Regions from separate parts of the Streptomyces phaeolivaceus genome, predicted to be linked through region 1. Evidence: riboswitches for the same ligand, from Rfam matches in the RefSeq annotation. Region 1 holds a riboswitch; the other holds the start of a gene.

Region 1 (4,548 bases):
GTTGGTCCTCGCGGTCGTACGGCCACCAGTAGCCGGTGACGTCCAGCCCGGCCCGCCAGTCGCCGGGGCGGGCGACCACCCGGGGGCTGAAGCCGTGGAACACCGGCCAGCCCAGCCGCTCCCGGGCGCGCCGGGCGGCCACCCGGCCGGTGCGCGGAAGGCCGTACTCGGCCCGCAGCCTGCGCACCTCCTCGGTGAAGATCCACTCGACGGCCGCGTTCACCGCGTGCCCGGCCGCCCGGTTGCCGACGGCGCCCCAGGAGCGGACCCCGGTCATCGGCGGCGCGAACTCCCTTGTGGGCGCCAGGGGTTGGAGGTTCACCCCCATGGTCGGGGTCGACAGTCCCTGGCCGATGGTGTGTCCGAGCGGCGCCAGGGTGCCCGCCAGCAGCAGGACGTCACTGGCGCGGGCGGCGGCCACCAGATCGCCGGCCATCCGGCCCACCAGACTCCGGGCCATCTCCACCGCCCGGTACAGCTTCCCGGCCCCGGTGGAACTGCGGTGCAGCCCCTGCCCGCGCTCCGACTCCAACTCCTCCCGCGGATCCACCGGCATGGAGTGGAAGGCGACTCCCGAGCCCGCCACGAGCGGCTCGAACCGGGCATGCGTCACCAGCGTGACCTCGTGCCCGGCCCGCGCCAGCCCGTGGCCCAGCCCGGTGAACGGGGCCACGTCACCCCGGGAGCCCGCCGTCATGATCGCTACACGCACGCCCGACAGTATGGCGGCGCGGGCGGGGCGAGACAGGGGGACCGGACCGCGATGACCCGAAAAGGCCCCTGCCCCCTTGCCCGGTGGGGCCGCTCACCGCTCCGACCGGCGCTCCGCCCCGGTCACCGTCTGCTCCAGCAGCGTGGCGATCGTCATCGGGCCGACCCCACCCGGTACCGGGGTGATCAGTCCGGCCCGTTCGACGGCGGAGTCGAAGTGGACGTCGCCGACGTTGCCCGGGTTGTACCCGGCGTCGACGACCACGGCCCCCGGCTTGATGTCCTCGCCCCGGATCAACTCGGGCCGCCCCACGGCCGCCACCACGATGTCGGCCCTCCGCACCTCCGCAGAGAGGTCCCTCGTCCGGGAGTGGCAGTACGTCACCGTGGCGTCCCGGCCCAGCAGCAGCATGCCCACCGGCTTGCCGAGGATCGCGCTGCGGCCCACGACCACGGCCCGCCGCCCGGCCGGGTCCACGTCGTACGCGTCGAGCAGCCGCATGATGCCGCCCGGTGTGCAGGACTGGAACCCGGGCAGCCCGAAGCTCATGGCCGAATAGGAGCCGAGGGTCACCCCGTCGACGTCCTTCTCCGGCACGATCGCCTCGAACGCGGCCCGCTCGTCGATGTGTTCGCCCATCGGGTGCTGCAGCAGGATGCCGTGCACGCCGGGATCGTCGGACAACTCGGTGAGGGTGCGGACCAGTTCGGCGGTGGTCGTCCCGGCCGGCAGCTCGACCTGCCGCGACGCGATACCGGCCTCGCGGCAGCGGTTCCGCTTCATCCGCACATAGGTGACGGACGCCGGGTCCGCGCCGACCAGCACGGTCGCCAGGCACGGGGCGGTACCCGTGCGCGCGGTGAGCGCCGCCGCCCGCAGCGCGGTCTCCGCGAGGATCCGCCGCGCGAGCCCGGTCCCGTCCATGAGCCGGGCCCGCCCGGTCGGCGAGGCGGACGAGGCGGACGATGCGGGTGAGGACGGGGAGAGCTGGTGTGCCTGGGTCATGAGCCGCTCCTGGGCGTCGTGGTCGGAGGTCGACGGTCGCCCAGGCGCGCGGCGGATCACGACGGGCCGCTCCCCGGTGGTACTCCACCTCAGCGCCAGTCACGACCCACCGCCCACGGTAGCCCGCGCCTCCGAGGGCGGGACACCCGCCTACCGGTGATGGCGGAGGTGGGCCGCCCGCCGCGCGGTCGCCGTGGGCGGCAGCCGGCGGGGGAGCGTCGCGCGCATCGCCGAGCGGACCAGGGCCGTGGACAGCCGTCGGCCCATCGCCGTGAGCGGGCGGGGACGGCGCGGCGGTCCGGCGTGCCCCAGCGAGAGCCTGGCCGAGAAGGTCCAGTTCAGCCGAGAGGTGACCCTGATCCGCATCGGAGGTCCTTCCGTTCGTCCCGGTCGGCTACTCGTCCCAGGCCTGGATCATGGTGTGGTCGACGATCTTTCCGTCGCGCAGGGAGATCATCGAGCTGGCCAGCACCCGTACCCCGTCGGGGTAGAGACAGGACTCGGTGAAGGCGACCTGATCGCCCTGGACGACGCACTGCTCGACCTTGTGGGTCAGGTCGCGGCTGAACACGTCGTCGAACATCGCGGCGATCTCGGACCGGCCGTGCAGGACCTTGGGGTGGCTGGGCTGGGTGTCGCGGTCCACGACGCGCAGTTCGGCGTCGTCCGCGTAGAGCGACAACAGGGTCGCCGCGTTCGCTTCCTCCGTGCCCCGGCGCAGCGCTTCGACATCGAAGGCGGGGCTCGTCGAGGTTCCCATGGATGACCTCCTTCGAAGGCCGTGGCCCGGCAGCGGGCAGCGGGCCGCGAACGGCCTCTCCTTCTCGAGCCTCCTCCGCCGGGCCGGGCTCGGCAAGCGCGGCCGGGGCGTGCGGTACGGCGGGCGGCGTGCGCCTCACGGGTGAGCGGCCGTGACCGTCCGGGGCCGGGGAGCGTTGCTGAGGGCATGATCTCAACTCGACGCATCGTCGCCGCCGTGGGTCTCGCCATCGGTGTCACGGGACTGGCCGCACCGATGGCGAACGCGGACGCCACGGCGGAAGCGACCGGGCTCAACCCGATGACCACGCTGGACTCGCTCGCGGTCAGCGACCTCCCCGAGGAGCACAGGGCGGCCCTGCCGCGCCCCTCGGAGCAGCTCAAGAGCCTCAACCACGTCCATGAGCTGAACCGGCTGAACGAGCTGCACCAGGTCACCGACCTGGCCGCGCCCGCCCTCGGCCTGGTGGGCGCCGTCCAGTAGCGAAACCGGTCGAATCCGACGAGAGCCCCGCCGCGCGGACAGCGCGGCGGGGCTCTTGACTTTCCCCGGGTCCGGGCAGAACATCACGGAAGGGTAACGTGAAGCGAATTTCGCAGGACGAACGCAGCTGAGCGATCAAGCTCGATCACGTACCGTCGTCGATATGTATCCGAGGAAGTCGCACCATGGCCATAATCCGTGACCTTCTGATCGGTGGCAAGGATGTGCCCGCCACGTCCGGCCGCACCGCCGAGGACCTCGACCCGTTCACCGGGGAGGTGTACGCGACGGTCGCGGCGGCCGGTCCCGAGGACGTCCGGCGGGCGGTGGACGCCGCCGACGCCGCCTTCGAGGAGTGGGCCGCGCTCAGCCCCTTCGCCCGGCGGGCGATCTTCTTCAAGGCCGCCGAGCTGCTGGAGGGCCGGGGCGACCAGGTCGCCGACATCATGGCCCGGGAGGCGGGCGGCACCCGCCCGTGGGCGTACTTCAACGTGGCGCTCGCGGCGAACATCCTGCGCGAGGCGGCAGCCGCGATCACCGCGCCGCGCGGTGAGGTCCTCGGCACCCAGAAGGAGGGCGCCCTCAGCCTGGCGGTGCGTGAACCGCTGGGCGTGGTGGCCGCGTTCGCGCCGTGGAACGCGCCGGTCATCCTCGGCGTACGGGCCGTGGCGGCACCGCTGGCCGCCGGGAACACCGTCGTCGTCAAGCCCAGCGAGGACGCGCCGATCGCCTGCGGGCTGCTGGTCGCGGACGTGTTCCGGGAGGCGGGGCTGCCCGACGGCGTGCTCAACGTGGTCACCAACGCGCCCGAGGACGCCGCCGAGATCGCCGAGGCCCTCATCTCCGACGCCCGGGTGCGGGCCGTGAACTTCACCGGCTCCACCGGCGTCGGCCGCATCATCGGTGAGCTCGCGGCCCGTCATCTCAAGCCCGCCGTGCTGGAGTTGGGCGGCAAGAACTCCGTCATCGTGCTCGACGACGCCGATCTGGACTACGCGGTCGACGCCGTCACCTTCAGCGTCTTCATGAACGCCGGGCAGATCTGCATGTCCGGCGACCGGATCCTCGTCCACGAGTCGCTGGCCGAGGAGTTCGCGCAGAAGTTCACCGCCAAGGTCGGCACCCTCCAGGCCGGCGACCCGAACCACCCGCACACCGTGGTCGGCCCGCTGGTCAGCGCCGACGCCGCCCGGCGGATCGCCGCGCTGGTGCGGGACGCCGTCGCCAAGGGCGCCACGGTCCTCACCGGCGGCGGACAGCCGGAGGGCGCGGTGCACCCGGCGACCGTGCTCACCGACGTCACCGAGGACGCCGACCTCTACTACCAGGAGTCCTTCGGCCCGCTCTGCGTCCTGGAGACGTTCGCCGCCGACGACATCGCCGTGAAGATCGCCAACGACACCGACAACGGTCTGAGCTGCGGCATCATCACCGAGAACGCCACCCATGGACTGGCCGTCGCCCGCCGGATCCGCACCGGCATCGTGCATGTCAACGACCAGTCCGTGGCCGACGAGCCGATGGCCCCCTTCGGCGGTGTGAAGGCCTCCGGCTACGGCCGCTTCGGCGGACGCTGGGGCATCGAGGC
Region 2 (4,548 bases), 2.8 Mb from region 1:
AGCAGGATGTCGGCGACCTGGAGGATCGGGTACGTGAAGAGGCCGACGCTCGCGCGGTCGGCGCCCTGCTTGGCGGACTTGTCCTTGAACTGGGTCATCCGGGAGGCCTCGCCGAAGCCGGTGAGGCAGTTCATGACCCAGCCGAGCTGCGCGTGCTCGGGGACGTGGCTCTGGACGAAGAGCGTGCAGCGCTCCGGGTCGAGACCGGCGGCGAGGAGCTGCGCGGCGGCGAGCCGGGTGTTGGCGCGCAGGTCCGCGGGGTCCTGCGCCACGGTGATCGCGTGCAGGTCGACGACCATGTAGAAGGCGTCGTGGGACTCCTGCAGCGCCACCCACTGGCGGACGGCGCCGAGGTAGTTGCCGAGGTGGAACGAGCCGGCGGTGGGCTGGATGCCGGAGAGCACGCGGGGTCGGTCAGAGGCCATGCTCACCATTCTCTCAGGTGTCGGGGACCGTTCCGGAACCGACCGGAAACAGATGTGACACGGCTGGGAACCGAGCAGGCTCGGACGTGAGCGGACCGACCTTGACCGTTGTCGATCACGGTCGATCACCGTCGATGAGACGAGGAACACAGTACGGCTGACGGAGGTGGACGGCGGGGCGCGGGCGGCGCGCCGGGCCTGGCCCCCGGGGGGCAGCCGCCTGGGGCCAGGGCCGGGGGTGGGGTCAGCCGAGGTCGATCTCGGGGTAGAGCGGGAAGCCGGCGACGAGGTCGGTGGCGCGGCGGGAGATCTCGTCGGCGACCTTCGCGTCGAGGACGTGCTGCGCCTTGGAGGGGGCGCCCGACTTGGTGGTGCCGGACTCGGTGGTGGTGAGGACGCGGTCGATGAGACCGGCGACCTCGTCCATCTCGGCGGTGCCCAGACCCCGCGTGGTCAGCGCGGGCGTGCCGATACGGATGCCGGAGGTGTACCAGGCGCCGTTCGGGTCGGCCGGGATGGCGTTGCGGTTGGTGACGATGCCGGAGTCGAGCAGCGCGGCCTCGGCCTGGCGGCCGGTGAGACCGTAGGAGGTGGCGACGTCGATCAGGTTGAGGTGGTTGTCGGTGCCGCCGGTCACGAGGGTCGCGCCGCGGCGCGTCAGGCCCTCCGCCAGTGCGCGGGCGTTGTCGACGATGCGCTGGGCGTAGTCCTGGAAGGCGGGCTGCCGGGCCTCGGCGAGGGCGACGGCCTTCGCTGCCATGACGTGCGGGAGCGGGCCGCCGAGGACCATCGGGCAGCCGCGGTCGACCTGGTCCTTGAGGGAGTCGTCGCACAGGACCATGCCGCCGCGCGGGCCGCGCAGCGACTTGTGCGTGGTCGTGGTGACGATCTGGGCGTGCGGGACCGGGTCGAAGTCGCCGGTCAGGACCTTGCCCGCGACGAGGCCCGCGAAGTGCGCCATGTCCACCATGAGCGTGGCGCCGACCTCGTCGGCGATCTCGCGCATGATCCGGAAGTTCACCAGACGGGGGTAGGCGGAGTAGCCGGCGACGATGATCAGCGGCTTGAAGTCACGGGCGGACGCGCGCAGGGCCTCGTAGTCGATGAGGCCGGTGGCCGGGTCGGTGCCGTAGGAGCGCTGGTCGAACATCTTGCCGGAGATGTTCGGGCGGAAGCCGTGGGTGAGGTGACCGCCGGCGTCCAGGGACATCCCGAGCATGCGCTGGTTGCCGAAGGCCTGGCGGAGTTCGGCCCAGTCGGCCTCGGAGAGGTCGTTGACCTGGCGGGCGCCGGCCTTCGCCAGGAACGGCACCTCGACCCGGTCGGCGAGGACGGACCAGAAGGCGACGAGGTTGGCGTCGATGCCGGAGTGCGGCTGGACGTAGGCGTGCCGGGCGCCGAACAGCTCGCGCGCGTGCTCGGCGGCGAGGGACTCGACGGTGTCGACGTTGCGACAGCCGGCGTAGAAGCGGCGGCCGATGGTGCCCTCGGCGTACTTGTCGCTGAACCAGTTGCCCATGGCCAGGAGGGTGGCCGGGGAGGCGTAGTTCTCGGAGGCGATCAGTTTGAGCATCTCGCGCTGGTCGGTGACCTCCTGACCGATGGCGTCGGCCACGCGCGGCTCGACGGCGCGGATCACATCGAGGGCGGCACGGAAGGCGGTGGACTCGTGGGAGAGGGGCTCGGCTGACATGGGGACCTCCGGACGTTGCGTTCAGCGTTCACGGTACGGCCCAGGCGCACGGCACTCATCCATCCCGGGCCGCTCCCCGATGGTCCGTCCCATCCCAGCGCGCCAGTCACGACCCGTCGGCCACCCTATCGGGCACCGGGGACGCCGGAACCCCGACGTCCACCATACGAACGACGGCGCGCTGTCCCGTTCGGGGGCGCACTCGGTCTAGAGGATCACGTGGGGCAGGAAGCGGGCGTACTCGTCGGTGACCGGGCCGGACGACTCTCGGATGCCGAGGCCCGCCGACTCGTTCTCGACGACCCAGGCGCCGAGGACGACATGGTTGGCGTCGAAGGCTGGCAGGACGGCCAACTCCTGGTAGCAGCAGGGCTCTTCGCGGAGGACGGGGTCCGCGCCCGGCCGGTGGAGGGTGACGCCGGCGCCCTCGCGGCCGAGGAGGGGTTTGGCTGCGTAGCCGGTGGCGTCGGCGAGTTCGCGCGGGCCGTCGAGGTAGGCGGGGAGCAGGTTGGGGTGGCCCGGGTACAGCTCCCAGAGGACGGCGAGGAGGGCCTTGTTGCTGAGGAGCATCTTCCAGGCGGGCTCGATCCACATCGTGGTCCCGGTGCCGCCGCCGTTGTCGAGGGTGGCGAGGACGTGCGGGGCGAAGCGGTCGGTGGTGAGCCACTCCCAGGGGTAGAGCTTGAAGACGCTGCGGATGAAACGGAGTTTCCTGTCGACGAAGCGGCCGGAGAGGCGGTCCCAGCCGATGTCCTCCATGGAGATCCAGTCGGTGTCCAGTCCGGCCTGTTCGGCGGTCTCCTTCAGATAGGCGACCGTCATCAGGTCCTCGCCCAGCTCGTCCCCGGCGGAGTGCGCGAAGTAGAGGGGGCTGCCCGGCGGAAGGAGGTGTGCCTGCTTCTTCCAGGCGTCGACGAGGCGTTCGTGGAGGGAGTTCCACTGGTCGGCGCCCGGGAAGCGTTCCTCCATCCAGAACCACTGGGGGCCTGCCGCCTCGACGAGCGAGGTCGGGGTGTCCGCGTTGTACTCCAGCAGCTTGGCGGGGCCGGTCCCGTCGTAGCAGAGGTCGAAGCGCCCGTAGACGGACGGCAGTTCGGCCCGCCGGCGCCACGCCTCGGCGACGAGGTCGGCGAGGCGTGGGTCGGTGATCCCGAGGTCGGCGAAGCGGTCCTCGGCGACGATGTGCTCGGCCGCCGCCAGACACATGCCGTGGAGTTCCTCGACGACCTCCTCCAGCGCCTCGACCTCGGGCAGCGAGAAGACGTAGTACGCGCTCTCGTCCCAGTAGGGGCGCAGGGAGTCGTCCGGGTGGCGGGTCAGCGGGTAGATGAGCCCCTGTTCCTCGACGGTCTCCTGCCAGCCGGGCCGGGGTTCGATGGTGCGGCGTTCCATGGTTCTGCCTCGTCCGCCTCGTCCGCCTCGTCGGTTCTGCCTGGTCCGCCCTCGTCCGCCGGTCAGCCGCCGCCGGAGCCGGAGCCGTCACCGTCGCCCGAGCAGCCGAAGCCGTCCCGGTCGACGGCCTCGCTGCGGCTGAACGTGCCGTAGTCGGCCCAGCCGGCGCTGACGTCGGCGTCGTAGTACCAGGCGGCGTCGACCGAATCGCCCTGGCCGCGGTTGCCGCTGCTGTTGCTCTTGCGGTTCTTGCCGTACGACGACGAGGAACCGGAGCCGGAGTTGCAGTTCTTGTCGGCGATGATCTTGTAGCCGTTGGCGTAGTCGTAGCTGTCACGGTCCACGCAGCGGCGGTCCGGATCGGAACCGCAGGAGGTCAGGGCCGCCGCGACGACGCCCATCCCACCGAGTACGACCGTGCTGGACCGCAGCCGCCTGCGCTGTTCTCCCATGTGTGCTCCCCCGTCGGGCCCGAGGCCCCTGCCGTATCGGGGCCGGTTCGCGATGCGATGAACACGATGAGCGAGAACCGGCCGCCGTCTTATGCGCGCTTTATCGGCGCTCAGACTAGTGATCGACTCCTCGCCGGGGCCAACCGGGGGCCGGTGCACGGTCTCACCCTCGTACGCAGGTCGCCCCCGTCGGGCACAGGGTCGTGGTCGCCATGGTGATCGTCTCGCGGAGGTCGGTGAGCGGGGCCGACTCGGGGGCGCTGAGGCGGGCTCCGTAGATCTGGCCGTCGGCTGTGCGGAAGCGGTGGTCGATGACCTGGCGGGGGCCCGCGCCGTCCTCGCCGTCGAAGCGGTAGACGACCTCGGAGAAGCTGTCGTCGGCGGCGGAACGGTCCAGGACGCGGTAGCCGGGGAGGCGGGCGAAGCCGTAGTTCTCGTTCTCGGCCAGGTCCATGGACTCGGCGGGGGTGTCCTCGCTGATCTGGAAGAGCTGGAGGGTGCGGGTGCCGTCCGGGGAGTCGTAGGTGACGACCGTGGGCTTGCCTGCCGGTGTCTTCGCGGTGCGGTCCCAGTCGGAGGGGACGTC

The links. Region 1 has a riboswitch for ZMP and ZTP ahead of F9278_RS43445 (bifunctional 5,10-methylenetetrahydrofolate dehydrogenase/5,10-methenyltetrahydrofolate cyclohydrolase). Riboswitches for the same ligand answer to the same signal wherever they lie in the genome.
Region 2: another riboswitch for ZMP and ZTP. It lies ahead of F9278_RS31305 (glycine hydroxymethyltransferase); the one in region 1 lies ahead of F9278_RS43445 (bifunctional 5,10-methylenetetrahydrofolate dehydrogenase/5,10-methenyltetrahydrofolate cyclohydrolase).

What each region holds. Positions count from the first base shown of each region.
Region 1 is NZ_CP045096.1:9,547,747-9,552,294, forward strand. Features, by position in the region: gene F9278_RS43440 (glycosyltransferase) at 1-697, opposite strand, end outside; gene F9278_RS43445 (bifunctional 5,10-methylenetetrahydrofolate dehydrogenase/5,10-methenyltetrahydrofolate cyclohydrolase) at 806-1,636, opposite strand; ZMP/ZTP riboswitch at 1,749-1,830, opposite strand; gene F9278_RS43450 (hypothetical protein) at 1,868-2,083, opposite strand; gene F9278_RS43455 (nuclear transport factor 2 family protein) at 2,112-2,477, opposite strand; gene F9278_RS43460 (hypothetical protein) at 2,664-2,960, shown strand; gene F9278_RS43465 (aldehyde dehydrogenase family protein) at 3,146-4,548, shown strand, end outside.
Region 2 is NZ_CP045096.1:6,747,299-6,751,846, reverse strand. Features, by position in the region: gene trpS (tryptophan--tRNA ligase) at 1-425, opposite strand, end outside; gene F9278_RS31305 (glycine hydroxymethyltransferase) at 670-2,118, opposite strand; ZMP/ZTP riboswitch at 2,150-2,238, opposite strand; gene F9278_RS31300 (glutathionylspermidine synthase family protein) at 2,326-3,510, opposite strand; gene F9278_RS31295 (hypothetical protein) at 3,573-3,962, opposite strand; gene F9278_RS31290 (hypothetical protein) at 4,126-4,548, opposite strand, start outside.